DNA from 3 places in the [Clostridium] saccharolyticum WM1 genome. Region 3 is predicted to be linked to each of the others. Evidence: riboswitches for the same ligand, from Rfam matches in the RefSeq annotation. Region 3 holds a riboswitch; each other region holds the start of a gene.
What was found. A riboswitch is a leader RNA that binds a small molecule or an ion and turns the genes downstream of it on or off. The one in region 3 is predicted to bind thiamine pyrophosphate.
Positions count from the first base shown of each region.

Region 1 (4,861 bases), 2.2 Mb from region 3:
ATGCTGACGGTGCCTCACTTCCCTGTATCTGTAAAATCAAGCCGCATGTCGTACCAGACGGCCCCTCCGTGCACAGATCCGGACATTCCCATATTCCGGTATCCGAATTTCTCATAATATGGAATCAGCCTGTCCTTGCAGGTCAGGATCATTCCTTTTCTGCCGCTGTTCTCTGCTTCTTCTATCAGGCACTCCATAAGTGCGGCAGCAACTCCCCGGCCTCTCCACTCTTTTATCACATCAAGTCCAAATACGCTTTGATAAGCCCCTTTCGGATCATGGAAATCCGGACTTTCAAACATCTCGTCACAAATAGTATTCCCGTCAGTCACGCATCCATTAATAAATCCAATGATCGTCCCATCGGCAAGTTCTGCCAAAAGAAAGCTTTCCGGAAAATGATTGATCCTCTGTTCTAAGGCTTGCCGTCCTGCTGCCTCTTCCTTCGGAAAGCAGAGAGCCTCCACCTCGGCCACCCGGTCTATGTCTTCTTTTCTTACGCTTCTGATGCTGTATTCCATTCCATCATTTCTCCGTCTTTTAAATTTCTCTTTTCCCAAAATTTAAAGAAAAGGCGGATTTCTCCGGTTACCCGTCTGAAATCCTCCTCTTTTTACTGGATGCAAGGGGCAAAGCCCCGCAGCATTCACCAGATACAGACATTCCCGCATCTGCTTCATTGCTTGCAGAAATAATATCCTACGCCCCACTTGGTATGCACATATTTGGGATCGCTGGGACTTGGTTCGATCTTCTCGCGAAGACGCCGAACATGAACGTCTACCGTCCGGACATCCCCCGTATCCATCGCCTTATTTCCCCATACATAAGTAAGCAGCTGCTCCCTGCTGTAAACCTTGCCTGGATTGCAGGTAAGAAGCTCTAAAAGATCAAACTCCTTTGCAGTCAAATTAATCTCTTTCTCAGCAATAAAAACTCTCCTGCTGTCCCGGTCCAGCTTTAAATCCCCGGCTATCACCACCTGGCTGTCATCCTGGCTGTCCCGTTTATTCTTCTTGGAATTCCGTCGCATAATGGCCTTGATCCTGGCCTTTACCTCAAGAATATTAAACGGCTTTGTAATATAATCGTCGGCGCCGTATTCCAGACCCAGGATCTTATCCATATCATTGCCCTTAGCCGTCAGCATGATGATGGGCATCTCGGAGAATTCCCGGATGGCCTGGCACACTTCATACCCGTCATATTTGGGAAGCATGACATCCAAAAGAACTACATCATACTCTTTTTGCTTTGCCAGATTAATGGCTTCCTCTCCGTCATAGGCACAGTCCACTTCCATACCGTCCTGTTCCAGACTGAATCTCATTCCCTTTACGATGAGTTTTTCATCATCCACTACTAAAACGCTTGCCATACTACACCTCTGTCCTCTATTTTAAACCGATATGTCCTCTTTAATTTTTTGAAACGCTGCATCCTTGATGCCGGATATCTTCATAATATCCTCGATTTTCTGAAATCCGCCCCGGCTTTCCCGATATTTAAGGATATCGTCAGCCTTGGCTTCTCCGATTCCCCGCAGGGTCATCAGTTCTTCTTTGGTAGCCGTATTTAAATTCACTTTGGTTTTCAGCGCCTTTGAGGAAGCAGCTGCCGGCAAAGAAAGCTCTCCCCGGGTCCTTGCAGCCTCCGCTTCTTCCTTATTAAGGACCTGGATCTTCATGCCATCAAAAACCCGCTCTGCCATATTTAAATATTCTGCCTCGGCCTGGTCTGTGAATCCCCCAGCCTTCTCAATCGCCTGAAAAACCCGGCTTCCTTCCTGAAGCTCATAAACACCGGGAGAAACCACCTCTCCGCAGATATGTACATAGAAAGGCAGGGCAATAATCTCTCCTGCACTTTCCAAGCTGTCCTCTGCCGCCTCTGATGCCGACTGGCCGGCCCCACCGGAAACTTCGGCACCGCCTGCTGCCTGGACACCGATTCCTGACGGATTGCCATCTGCCGGACTGCCATCATCTGCTGCGGGAATTCCTGCGGCATTCTCTCCGTAAGGGAAAGCCGATGCCTCTGACAAAGAGATCCCGGGGGTTCTGTCCTCCCGGCTACTGTTCATGCCATAGCACAAGCCCGCCGCCAAAATACACAAAGCAATAAGGGCGATTTTTACTTTTTGGTACTTCATGATATCCCTCCTCTTACAAAAATCTCCAAAAAAGGATACCATCTTCAGCCTATGTTACTATTCTACCTAAAGAAATAGGTAAATACAAGCACTATTTCCAAATTAATTAAATATCATGATTCCGATGATAGCAACAACTGCACCGATGAGTTTTTTCCATTCAAATCCCACCTTTTCAACACCAAATAAACCGAACAGCTCCACAGCATAAGCCACAATGATCTGAGAAACCACTATGATCAGGGCCGCTTTGGCGGGCCCCAGGGCCGCCATACTCCTTACTACCGTATAGGTGATGAAGGCACCCATAATGCCGCCCAGCAGCAGATATTTGGGCTGTACGTCAAAAAGACCGGAAACGTTTTCCCTGCCGGAAAAATACCACAGGATGATACAGGTTAAAAATGCGGTGAGCTGCACCCAGCCTGTGGAAACCCACATGCTGGTCTGCTTTGTTACGCCTGTATTAAACACCCCCTGAATGCTCATAAGTGCCCCGGATATAAGAGCTATGATAAAGCCTGTCATTCAAACAACCTCCATATTTCTATATTGTATCTCATGAATCAGGCCGATATGCGGCCATATCCGCCTGATTCTAAAACCCAAGGTCAAAACACCCGTTATCCAACCTTACTTCTTTCCCTAGGTTGTGCTTTATTTGCATTTTTATACTGAATTAACAACTGGATCACAGTTCATCCATTCAGAAGCATCTGCATTTCAGAACTACGTTCCTTTTGCAAAATGAAAACTCCGGGACAGAATTAAAAGTAACCTGATACAGCTTGACAAGCCTTGGTTTTTGCGCTATACTCACAGAAAAATTATAGAAATTCACACACGCTAGGGGAGCCTTTGGCTGAGATTGGTAGAAACCGAACCCTCACTACTTGAACCGGATAATGCCGGCGTAAGGAAGCATCAGTAGTCCCCTCCTGCGCACACAAAGGAGGTTTTTTTATGTCATTTTTTCTTACTTACTCTGCGGAAAACGAAGAGTACTTATTACAGCCGGCCGGATACCTGCTGATGATCGTTTTATTTGCCGCCATTTTATTCACTCTTCCTCTTTTTGGCAGATCATCATCCAAATCCAATAAGCTGCAGACCCGCCAGCTTGTTTACTGTTCAGGCGCCATGGCTCTGGCTATGGTAACATCCTTTATCAAATTTGCCGCTCTTCCTTTCGGAGGCTCCATCACACTTTTTTCCATGCTGTTCATCTGCCTGATCGGCTATGTTTACGGCGTTAGGGCCGGGATCATGACCGGGGTTGCTTACGGAATCCTGCAGTTCATTACAGAGCCATATATCTTTGCCCCCCTCCAGGTTCTCCTTGACTATCCCCTGGCCTTCGGCGCTTTGGGGCTTTCCGGACTGTTCCGCAATAAAAAGCACGGACTTGTGACCGGATATACGGCGGGTGTTGCGGGACGTTACTTATGCCATGTGGTTTCGGGTTATATATTCTTTGCTTCCTATACGCCGGAAGGCATGAACCCAATGATTTATACTCTAGGTTATAACGCCACCTATATTCTGCCGGAACTGATCGTAACCGTTGTGATCCTGTATTTCCCTCCTGTACTGGGAGCCATTGGGCAGGTGAAGCGGCAGGCGGTAAACGGATAACGAAAAAACAAGCGGTATGGAAGGAGCGGAAAGCTCCCATATCGCTTGTTTTGTTTTTCTATATTATCTCTCTTGTTTTATTTTTTATAGCCGCCATCACCAGATGCCTGGCCAGCACAGCCGTTGTCACTGCTCCAACGCCCCCAGGTACTGGAGTTGCCATGGAAGCAGTCCCATCCAGGGAATCAAAGTCCACATCCCCGCAAAGTTTTCCGTATTCATCCACATTGATTCCCACATCCACTACCACGGCATCCTGTCCAACATAAGAAACATCAACCATTCTGGCACGGCCGGCGGCTGCCACAAGAATCTGGGCATTTTTACAGGTTTCCTTTATGTTCTCTGTTCGGGTATGACAGATGGTAACCGTTGCATTTTCCTTTAGCATCAGCATGGATAAGGGGCGTCCTACTACCATGCTTCTGCCCACGATTGCAACTCTCTTACCAGTCAAAGGTATCTCATTGGCCTTTAAAACCTCCACCACCGCCTCCGCCGTGCATGGAGCAAAACCTGTATCGTCTCCGGCAAATACCTTTGCGATGTTCTCCGGAGATATCCCATCCAAATCCTTTTCCGGATGAATCATATGGATAATGTCTTTTTCCTTTATCTGCTTTGGCAAAGGACGCAGAAGAAGGATACCGTCAATATCCGGATCATCGTTGATTTTTGCAAATTCTTTCTTAAACGCATCATCTGTGATGTCCTGGGAAAATGGGAAGCTTTGCCCAGCCAGACCAAAGCCTTCCAACCTCTTTAAAGCACCCCGCTCATAGGATAAATCGTCAGGACGCTCTCCCACCCGTACAATGGCAAGCTTAGGAGTCCTTCCCGTCCTTCCCGTCAAAAGACCTTCCACCTGTTCTTTGATTTTTGCAGACACATCTGCCCCTTTTAAGGTTATCACGTCTTGCTCCTCCTCATTCTGCCTTTAGCGCAGTTTCTACTCCTGCATAAATGGTGTCTGCCTTTCTGATCCCATCCTCTGCCAGCTGATCCGCCCGGGCCTGAAGCTGTCCGGCCTTTTCCCGCTGTTTCATGGATTTTGTATTGATGGATACATTCATC
Region 1 is NC_014376.1:3,508,882-3,513,742, forward strand. Features, by position in the region: gene CLOSA_RS16355 (DUF6320 domain-containing protein) at 1-2, opposite strand, end outside; gene CLOSA_RS16360 (GNAT family N-acetyltransferase) at 15-521, opposite strand; gene CLOSA_RS16365 (response regulator transcription factor) at 677-1,378, opposite strand; gene CLOSA_RS16370 (helix-hairpin-helix domain-containing protein) at 1,400-2,152, opposite strand; gene CLOSA_RS16375 (DMT family transporter) at 2,255-2,680, opposite strand; TPP riboswitch at 2,991-3,089, shown strand; gene thiT (energy-coupled thiamine transporter ThiT) at 3,116-3,787, shown strand; gene CLOSA_RS16385 (bifunctional 5,10-methylenetetrahydrofolate dehydrogenase/5,10-methenyltetrahydrofolate cyclohydrolase) at 3,846-4,700, opposite strand; gene CLOSA_RS16390 (cyclodeaminase/cyclohydrolase family protein) at 4,714-4,861, opposite strand, start outside.
Region 1: linked by a shared signal. The riboswitch ahead of thiT (energy-coupled thiamine transporter ThiT) and the one ahead of CLOSA_RS04995 (thiamine-binding protein) in region 3 are both predicted to bind thiamine pyrophosphate.

Region 2 (4,861 bases), 1.8 Mb from region 3:
ATCCCGTCTGGAAGGGATCATTCCGGCCATTGAAAGCGCCCATGCGGTCGCCTATGCCAGAAAGATCGCACCTTCCATGGGAAAGGACAGTATCATAGTCATCAATTTATCCGGGCGGGGCGACAAGGATGTGGCAGCCATCGCCCGTTACAAGGGGGTAGAAATCTATGAGTAGAGTAAGCGAAGTATTTTCAAAGGGAAAGGCATTTATCCCATTTATTACGGCAGGGGATCCGGACCTTTCCATCACGGAAGAACTGGTTCCTGCCATGGCACAGGCCGGAGCGGATCTCATTGAGCTTGGAATTCCCTTTTCTGATCCCATTGCAGAGGGGATCGTGATCCAGGAAGCGGATATGCGGGCTTTGGCTTCCGGAGTTACCACAGATAAACTTTTTGATTCTGTAAAGCGGATACGTCAAAAAACCGATGTTCCTCTGGCTTTTATGACTTATATCAACCCTGTTTTCGTCTATGGAAGCGAGAGGTTTATAAAAAATGCGGCAGAAAGCGGCATTGATGCCCTGATCGTGCCGGATATGCCCTTTGAGGAACGGGAGGAACTGCTTCCCTTCTGCAGGAAATACGGGGTGGAACTGATTTCCCTCATAGCCCCCACTTCAAAGGAGCGCATACAGGCCATTGCATCAGCATCGGAAGGATTTATCTACTGTGTCTCCTCCATGGGCGTGACCGGGGTGAGAACAGAAATCAACACGGACATTAGGGAAATGGTCGCCCTGGTAAAGGAGACAAAGGATATTCCCTGCGCCATTGGCTTTGGCATCTCCACGCCGGATCAGGCAAGGGAAATGAGCAAATACGCAGACGGCGTTATTGTGGGAAGTGCCATTGTGAAAATCGCAGCAAAATATGGAAAGGACTGTGTTGTTCCGGTCTGCGATTATGTTAGGGAAATGAAAGCTGCCATCACCGGCTGAAGCCGGGTACGGATGTTTTCCTTGACAAGAAGAAAGGGGAATGCTACACTAGTGCCACAAGAGGGAGCTCGTAGGCGGGCTGAGAGGAAGTCATCAACTTCGACCTTTATAACCTGATTTGGGTAATGCCAACGTAGGGATTTATATGGGATGATTGTATATTTCCGAGCCTATACCTGTTGGTATGGGCTCTTTTTCTTTTCCAAAAGCCCTTGCAATCCCTCCGTTCACGAAGGGAAATACCCTTTGTATGTTTCACCCGTGTCAATCAAAAGGAGGAAAAAAATGAATTATACCACACAAATGGATGCCGCTAGAAAAGGCATTCTGACAAAGGAACTGATGGCAGTCGCCGGGCAGGAACAATGGGAGCCGGATAAGCTGCGGGAGCTGGTGGCGGAAGGAAAAGCCGCCATACCTGCCAACAAGAACCACACCTGTTTAAAGCCCAGCGGGATCGGCTCCATGCTGAAAACAAAGATCAATGTGAATCTGGGAACTTCCAGGGATTTAAATGACCTGGACATGGAGCTTAAAAAAGTAAAAGATGCGGTCCTTATGGGGGCAGAATCCATTATGGATTTAAGCTCCTTTGGCGATACCCGGAGATTCCGCAGAAAGCTGACAGGGGAATGTCCGGCTATGATTGGCACGGTTCCGATCTACGATGCTGTGGTTTATTATCACAAGCCCCTTCGGGAAATCACCGCCGAGGAATGGATACGGATCGTGGAAATGCATGCGGAAGACGGGGTGGACTTTATGACCATTCACGTTGGAATCAATAAGCAGACGGCCAGACGGTTCAAGGAAGCCAAACGGCTGACGAACATTGTTTCAAGAGGTGGGTCCATCATCTTTGCCTGGATGGAGATGACCGGGGAGGAAAATCCCTTTTATGAGCATTATGACCGCATTCTGGAAATCTGTCAGAAGCATGACGTCACCTTAAGCCTGGGAGATGCCTGCCGGCCGGGATGCATTGAAGATGCTTCCGATATTTCCCAGATTGAGGAGCTGGTGACTCTTGGGGAACTGACAAAAAGGGCATGGGAGAAAAATGTACAGGTAATTATTGAAGGCCCCGGCCATATGCCCTTGGATCAGATAGCCGCTAATATGAAAATACAGCAGACCATCTGCAAGGGTGCTCCTTTTTATGTTCTGGGACCGCTTGTCACAGATATTGCGCCGGGATATGACCATATCACCGCTGCCATCGGAGGAGCGGTGGCGGCGGCTGCCGGAGCGGCATTTCTCTGCTATGTGACCCCTGCAGAGCATTTGAAGCTGCCGGATGGGGCTGATGTGAAAGAAGGAATCGTTGCCGCCCGGATTGCTGCCCATGCGGCTGATATTGCCAAAGGCATCAGGGGCGCCAGGGAGTGGGATCATAAGATGAGTGACGCCAGAAAACGGCTGGATTGGGAAGCCATGTTCCAGTTATCCATTGACCCGGAAAAAGCCAGACGCTACCGGGCAGCATCAAAACCGGAAAAAGAAGATACCTGCTCCATGTGCGGCAATTTCTGCGCCATGAAAAATATGAACCGGATTTTGGACGGGGAAATTGTTAATATCTATGATGAATGATGGATTATGGATTATGGATTGTGAAAATTTAAAATTACATATACAGGAGGAATTTTCATGAATGATCGAATATCACCTACTATTTGCAGCAATTCTTCTGATGCCTCCAGGGTACGGGTGAAAAAGCTGGTGGTCAGCGGAATGCTGACAGCCCTTACGGTAGCCCTCTCCGGCTTTTCCATTCCGGTGGGTGCGTCTAAATGCTTTCCAATACAGCATCTGGCTAATGTCCTGGCAGGAGTGTTCTTAGGACCTGTCTACGGCGTTTCCATGGCTTTCTCTGCTTCTCTTATACGGAATCTTATGGGGACCGGAAGCCTGCTGGCCTTTCCCGGAAGCATGGCAGGTGCATTTCTCGGGGCCTGTCTGTTTCAAAAAACCAGGAAGCTTTTGCCGGCTTATCTTGGGGAAGTGATTGGGACAGGGCTCATCGGAGGGCTGCTCTGCTATCCGGTGGCAGCCCTTCTCATGGGAAAAGATGTTGCCGTTTTTTTCTTTGTCGCTCCGTTTTTCATGAGCACCCTGGCTGGAACCATACTGGCTGCGGTCTTACTGGCAATGCTGCGCCGCCTTGGCCTGTTCTCCTATTTTGAACGGCTGATCAACGAATAGGGGGATGCTGAATATGAATAGGAAGTTTCATGATTCCCTGGCCGGGCTGGTCAGGGAAAAGCGGCCCATCGTCCACTGCATCACCAATTATGTGACGGCAGGAGACGTGGCAAATATCATTCTGGCCTGCGGCGGTTCTCCCATTATGGCGGACCAGCCGGAAGAAGCTTCGGAAATATCTGCCCTGTCCGACTGTCTTCTTTTAAACATAGGAACCCCCAAAGAGACTACAAAAGACGCAATGATAAAAGCCGGGCTGGAAGCAAACCGGCGAAACCACGCCGTCATCTTTGACCCGGTGGGGATTGGTGCATCCCGTTACAGGACCGAAATGGCTCTTTCCCTTTTAAAAGAGGTAAGGGCTGCCGTTATCCGGGGAAATGCGTCAGAGCTTCGGGTCCTGTTAAAGGAACTGACCGGAAAGAATGGAAAAAGCAGAAACAGCTCTGATTCCTCCGCCCGGGGAGTTGATGCTTCTTTTTCAGATGAAATAAGAGAAGATACCCTGGAGGCTCTTAAGGAAACAGCCAGGGCACTGAGTGCTGCAACCGGGGCTGTGGCCGTCATGACAGGAGCCATTGATATCGTGGCTTCCGGAAAAGAAGCCTGGCTGATCAGGAACGGCTGTCCCCAGATGGCCCGCATTACGGGCAGCGGCTGTATGCTGGACGGTATCATTGCCGCCTATGCGGCATCCGCCGGGCCTGCTTCCTCCCAGCACGCCGTTTTCCAGGCAGCCGCTCTTGCCACGGCTGCCGCCGGCCTTTGCGGGGAGCGGGCGGCTAAAAAAGCAGAAACGTTCCAGGCCGGTACAGGCAGCTTCCGCTGCTGCTTTATTGACGAGGTAAGCCTTTTTAATGACAGCACCTTAAAAGGAGGGATTAACATTGAAGTTTCATAAAGACATGCTGCTCCTGTATGCGGTAACAGACCAGGCATATACAGGAGAAAAAACCTTAGCAGCCCAGATCGAAGAAGCTCTTTCTGCCGGGGTGACCCTTCTCCAGCTCCGTGAAAAGCACATGGATAAAAACGCATTTCTGGAAGAGGCCCTTATGGTCCGCCAGATTACCAGGCGTTACGGGATCCCGCTGATTATCAACGATGATGTGGAAACCGCTCTCAAGTGCGATGCAGACGGCGTACACGTAGGACAGGATGATTTGCCTCCGGCAGAGGTCCGGCGGCTCATCGGGCCGGACCGCATTCTGGGCGTGACTGCCAAAAACATCGATCAGGCGAAAAAGGCATGGTCCGACGGGGCTGATTATATCGGCGCTGGAGCCATATTCCCAAGTTCCACCAAAAAGGAGGCCATTCCCTTATCCCTGGAACAGCTGTCTGGAATCTGCCGATCTGTTCCGATTCCTGTAACGGCAATCGGAGGAATTACCGCAGAAAATGTCTCCATTCTGAAAGGAACCGGCGCAGCCGGGGCCGCGGTGGTTTCCGGTATATTCGGACAAAAGAATATTACCGAAGCCGTCCATTGTTTAAAAGAACAGCTTTTAAAGGTGGTGAGCCTATGAGCCTGATTCTCCCTTCCTTCCTCACCATAGCAGGCACCGATCCCAGCGGCGGCGCCGGAATCCAGGCGGATTTAAAAACCGCAGCAGCTCTGGGTGTCTATGGCTCCAGCGTTGTTACTGCCCTGGTCGCACAAAATACCACAGGTGTTTTTCTGACGGAACCAGTTGGTCAGGAGATGCTTGCCG
Region 2 is NC_014376.1:3,934,560-3,939,420, forward strand. Features, by position in the region: gene trpB (tryptophan synthase subunit beta) at 1-175, shown strand, start outside; gene trpA (tryptophan synthase subunit alpha) at 168-941, shown strand; TPP riboswitch at 992-1,099, shown strand; gene thiC (phosphomethylpyrimidine synthase ThiC) at 1,227-2,534, shown strand; gene thiW (energy coupling factor transporter S component ThiW) at 2,592-3,146, shown strand; gene thiM (hydroxyethylthiazole kinase) at 3,160-4,047, shown strand; gene thiE (thiamine phosphate synthase) at 4,034-4,675, shown strand; gene thiD (bifunctional hydroxymethylpyrimidine kinase/phosphomethylpyrimidine kinase) at 4,672-4,861, shown strand, end outside.
Region 2: linked by a shared signal. The riboswitch ahead of thiC (phosphomethylpyrimidine synthase ThiC) and the one ahead of CLOSA_RS04995 (thiamine-binding protein) in region 3 are both predicted to bind thiamine pyrophosphate.

Region 3 (4,861 bases):
AGCAAGTCCACGCCTTTCATGAGGAGAAGGCTGACAGCCGATATTAGAAAAATGACCGCAAACATCTTATCAAAGGCAAAGGATTTTTTCACTCTGGTCATGTAAACCCCCAGTCCGCCAAAGCCTCCCAGCCATTCGGAGATGACCGCCCCCACCACTGCGTAGGAAACGGATATCCTCAGGCTTGCAAAAAACTGCCCCATGGCTCCGGGAAGCTTGATATACCGGAATATTTTCATTTTTCCGGCTCCCATGGATCTTAAAAGATTCACTGCATCGGGATTTACCGACTTAAATCCCGTAAGCAGGCCTACGGTAATGGGGAAAAAGGTGGTCAGAATGATCAGGATCACCTTTGGGACCATGCCGTATCCGAACCATAATACGAGAAGGGGTGCAATGGCAACGGTTGGAACCGTCTGGGTCAGGACGATCAGCGGATAAAAGGCCCGGTAAAGACCATTAAAATGATCCATGACTACGGCGATTACAAAGCCCGTCGCCACACCCAGAAACAGCCCTAAAAACGCTTCAAGAAGGGTAATTCCCCCATGGCAGGCCAGTATGGGAAATTCCGTTACAAAGGCCTTTCCAACGCTTATGGGAGACGGGAGGAGAAAGCGGTCCACAAGACCAAAAGCGGTGATCCCCTGCCACAGGATCAAAAGCCCAAGGACCGCAGACCAGGACCAAAGCCTACTTGTGATGCTTTGTGACTTTCTTTTCAATCGTTAGCACCTCTCCTTCCGGCCGGTAGGTAACTTTAATATAGGCGGCAACAGAAGGCGCTCCTGCCCGGATGGCAATGTGCTGGCATTCCTTGACAATATCCATCAGCTCATCGTAATCTCCTTCAATGGCAGTTTCAAAAGGCCCTACATAATAGTTCAGTCCGGTACTCCGGATATAATCGATCACCTGGTCAACGATGCGGATCAGCTCCTCGTCGTTCTTTGCCTCCGGCAGTGTCTGGATCGCTACGCTTGCATTCATAATTTTCTCTCCTTTTGTGTGATGATATAAACTAAGAAAACCCGCCCGGATATCCGGGCGGGTGAACAGGCTTAGCCTGAAGGCTTCCTACGCTGGCATTATCCAGATCAGGTTAGAGGGTTTAAAGCAATTCTGCTTACTCTCAGCCGGACTTTCTCCAGCACCCCTTTCAGTTTTCATAGCAAGTATACATCAGGGAATCAGGAATGTCAATCCCGCCTTCCCGGAACAGCAGATGCTCCAAGTTACTGAGGCGATAGTTTCCCTTCTAATCTGCGTATGGTTTCAGTCACCTGATCCCAATGCATCAGTGCCAGATTCCCAAGAACCGGATCATACATTGCTCCCAGATTTTTTTTGATTTCTTCATAACAGTGTTCCAGAGAATAAGCCCTCCGATATCCCCGGTCTGAAGTCATGGCATCAATGGAATCGCAGACAGCGATGATCCTCGCTCCCAGAGGAATCTCATCTCCCTTCAGGCCTTCCGGATATCCTTTTCCGTCAAAGCGTTCATGATGATACAGGACAATATCCTTCAGTTCTTTTAAATGCCGGGATTTACTTAGAATATCAGCACCAATCCTGGGATGCTTTTTCATGGCCTCCCACTCTACCTCAGAAAGCTTATCCGGCTTATTTAATACCGAATCCGGAATTCCGATCTTCCCGATATCATGAAGATGGGCAGCGATATGTATCTTTTCTATCTCATTTTTATCAAGACTTAAAAACTCCAAAAGGGCAAGCGCCATATCGCTCACCCTTTGAGAATGCCCCGCGGTATAGGGGTCTTTGGCATCCAATGCGCTTACAATGCATTGGATGATTTCATGATAATCCACGCCGCCTGTGCATAATTCATATTCTGGTCCGCTATCCATAGTTTCTATTCTCGTTTCTTAAGTTAGTTATAGCTAACTCCATGCGAAATGCAATCAGCTTTTTCACATTCACAGGGTTTTACTATTATAGAAGAAATTTTCTGGCCTTCCAGATATCCGCAGGCAGTAAGCCCTGCCTGAACCACCTGGTTCCAGTTTTTAGCCGAAAGCTGATAAGTCGTTTCATCGTCCAGAACCACGGTACAGGCCTCTTCCATCGGGCAGGTTTCCGAATAGACGATTTTGTACATATTTTTCCGGCTGATGGCTCCGATCTCTTCCAGGATATTGACCATCCGGTAAACGGTCGCGGCACCGATGGTATCATCCACGCCTGTTGCCTTATAATAGATCTCCTTGCAGCTGGAGCATTCGTGTTCCAGTATGACATCCAACAGCGTGCAGCGCTGCTTTGTGATCCTGCAGCCTCTTTCCTTCAGCTTTTCAATGATCAGCTCTTTCTGCATTTTTGTCCTGTGATAGCTTCTGGAGTCAGGCACTTTTCTTTTCTCATTGATGTTCGTTTGTTTCTCCACTTGCATGCCTCCGTTTACAGGTATATTGGGGGTTAGACATCTTTTCCGGCGGCCGCCTCATTAATGGCAGTGCCCTCCGCAATTTTTACATTCACCACCGCACTGAATGGACTTTCCGTTCTTTTTATCACGGATCATGCTTCTTACTGCCAATGCAGCCAGACCGGCTACCACAATTAAAACTACCAGTGTTCCCATATAAGTACCTCCTTATTATTGGAGCCTGCATGGAAGATACAGGCTCCCCGCCAGGACCAGAGCTTATTTCGCTCCAGCCACGCTGCTTAAATGAATGTTTGACATTTTCTCTTCCTTTGATGGTTTAACCAGCAGGTAAATGAATCCTGCGATCAGAGCAAAGGCTGCCACTGTAAAGATTCCAAAAGTACCAGTAGTCACCAATGTACCGATCTGGTAAACACAAAGGGATACCACATAAGCCAGCAGAGTCTGATATCCCACAGCAAACCAGAACCATCTGGCATTGTTCATCTCTCTCCTGATTGCCCCCATAGCGGCAAAGCAAGGGGCACACAAAAGATTAAATACCAGGAAGGAATAAGCGGCAACAGGGGTCATGCTTCCTGCCAGAGTCCCCCAGATCTCAGAGCCATCTTCTGCCACTTCTGCAAAACCGAAGAGAATGCCGAAGGTGCCTACCACATTTTCCTTGGCAACCAGTCCGGTAATCGCAGCCACTGCAGATTTCCAGTCCCCCCAGCCAAGTGGAGTAAAGATCCAGCTGATGCTGCTTCCCAGCATTGCCAGAATGCTATGGTCAAGCTGCCCGCTTTCCAGCATCTGGAATTGGCCGTCTATCCAGCCAAAATAGGAAGCAAACCATACCACGATGGTAGAAAGCAGGATAATAGTTCCGGCCTTCTTAATAAAGGACCAGCCTCTTTCCCACATGCTTCTTAAGATATTTATAACCGTAGGCATATGGTATGCAGGAAGCTCCATAACAAAGGGAGCCGGATCGCCTGCAAACATTTTTGTTTTTTTCAAAATGATGCCGGAGCAGATAATAGCTGCCACACCAACGAAATAAGCACTTGGAGCTACCCACCATGCTCCACCGAACAATGCGCCCGCAATCAAAGCAATGATGGGAAGCTTTGCTCCGCAGGGGATGAACGTGGTTGTCATAATGGTCATTTTACGGTCACGGTCATTTTCAATGGTACGGGAGGCCATAATGCCCGGAACGCCGCAGCCGCTTCCGATCAGCATCGGAATGAAGGATTTGCCGGAGAGGCCGAATTTACGGAAAATACGGTCCATAATGAACGCCACTCTTGCCATATAACCACAGGCTTCCAAAAATGCCAGGAAGATGAAAAGTACCAGCATCTGTGGTACAAAGCCAAGAACTGCACCTACACCTGCCACGATTCCGTCAAGGATCAGGCCCTGGAGCCAGTCCGCACATCCAACCGCAGTTAAGATTCCTTCCATCACCACAGGAACACCTGGAACATTTAAGCCAAAGAGGGAAAATCCTTCTCCAAATACTCCGTCATTGGCCCAGTCTGTCGCCCAGGTTCCAATGGTTGTAACAGACACATAATACACGATGTACATGACCACGGCAAATATGGGCAGAGCCAGAAAACGGTTTGTGACGATCTGGTCGATTTTGTCGGATATTGTCAGTTTTTCCGTTTTATTGCGGGTAAAGCACTCATGGATTATCGAAGAGATGTATACGTAACGCTCATTGGTGATAATACTCTCCGTATCGTCATCCATTTCCTTCTCAATCCGGTTGATTTCTTCTGACACATCCGGAACATGCTTCATCTGAGCCTGGATTTTATTATCCTTTTCCAGCAGCTTGATGGCAAAGAAGCGTTTCTGCTCCTGGGGAATCTCATTTCCCAGCTTATCTTCAACGGAATCCAGAACTGATTCCACTTCCGGTGCAAATTTATGAACCGGAACTCCCTTGTTTTTCTGATTTGCCACGGCTACGGCCTTTTTTGCCGCCTCCTGGATTCCGGTTCCCTTTAATGCGGAAATCTCCACTACTTCGCAGCCCAGTTTCTGGCTCAGCTTTTGAATATGTATCTTGTCTCCGTTTTTCTCCACAATGTCCATCATGTTGACCGCCATGATCACCGGAATTCCAAGCTCCATAAGCTGAGTGGACAAATATAAGTTACGCTCAATGTTGGTTCCATCTACAATATTCAAAATCGCATCCGGCCGCTCTGTGATCAGATAATTTCTGGCCACAACTTCCTCCAGGGTATAGGGAGAAAGGGAATAAATGCCGGGAAGGTCCATGATGATCACATCCTTATGGCCCTTCAGCTTTCCTTCTTTCTTCTCTACCGTTACGCCCGGCCAGTTCCCCACAAACTGATTGGATCCTGTAAGCGCGTTAAACAGCGTTGTCTTTCCGCAGTTTGGATTACCTGCTAATGCAATCTTAATTGACATACT
Region 3 is NC_014376.1:1,048,990-1,053,850, reverse strand. Features, by position in the region: gene CLOSA_RS05000 (ABC transporter permease) at 1-728, opposite strand, end outside; gene CLOSA_RS04995 (thiamine-binding protein) at 697-993, opposite strand; TPP riboswitch at 1,058-1,171, opposite strand; gene CLOSA_RS04990 (HD-GYP domain-containing protein) at 1,239-1,877, opposite strand; gene CLOSA_RS04985 (transcriptional repressor) at 1,901-2,419, opposite strand; gene CLOSA_RS04980 (FeoB-associated Cys-rich membrane protein) at 2,474-2,611, opposite strand; gene feoB (ferrous iron transport protein B) at 2,675-4,858, opposite strand.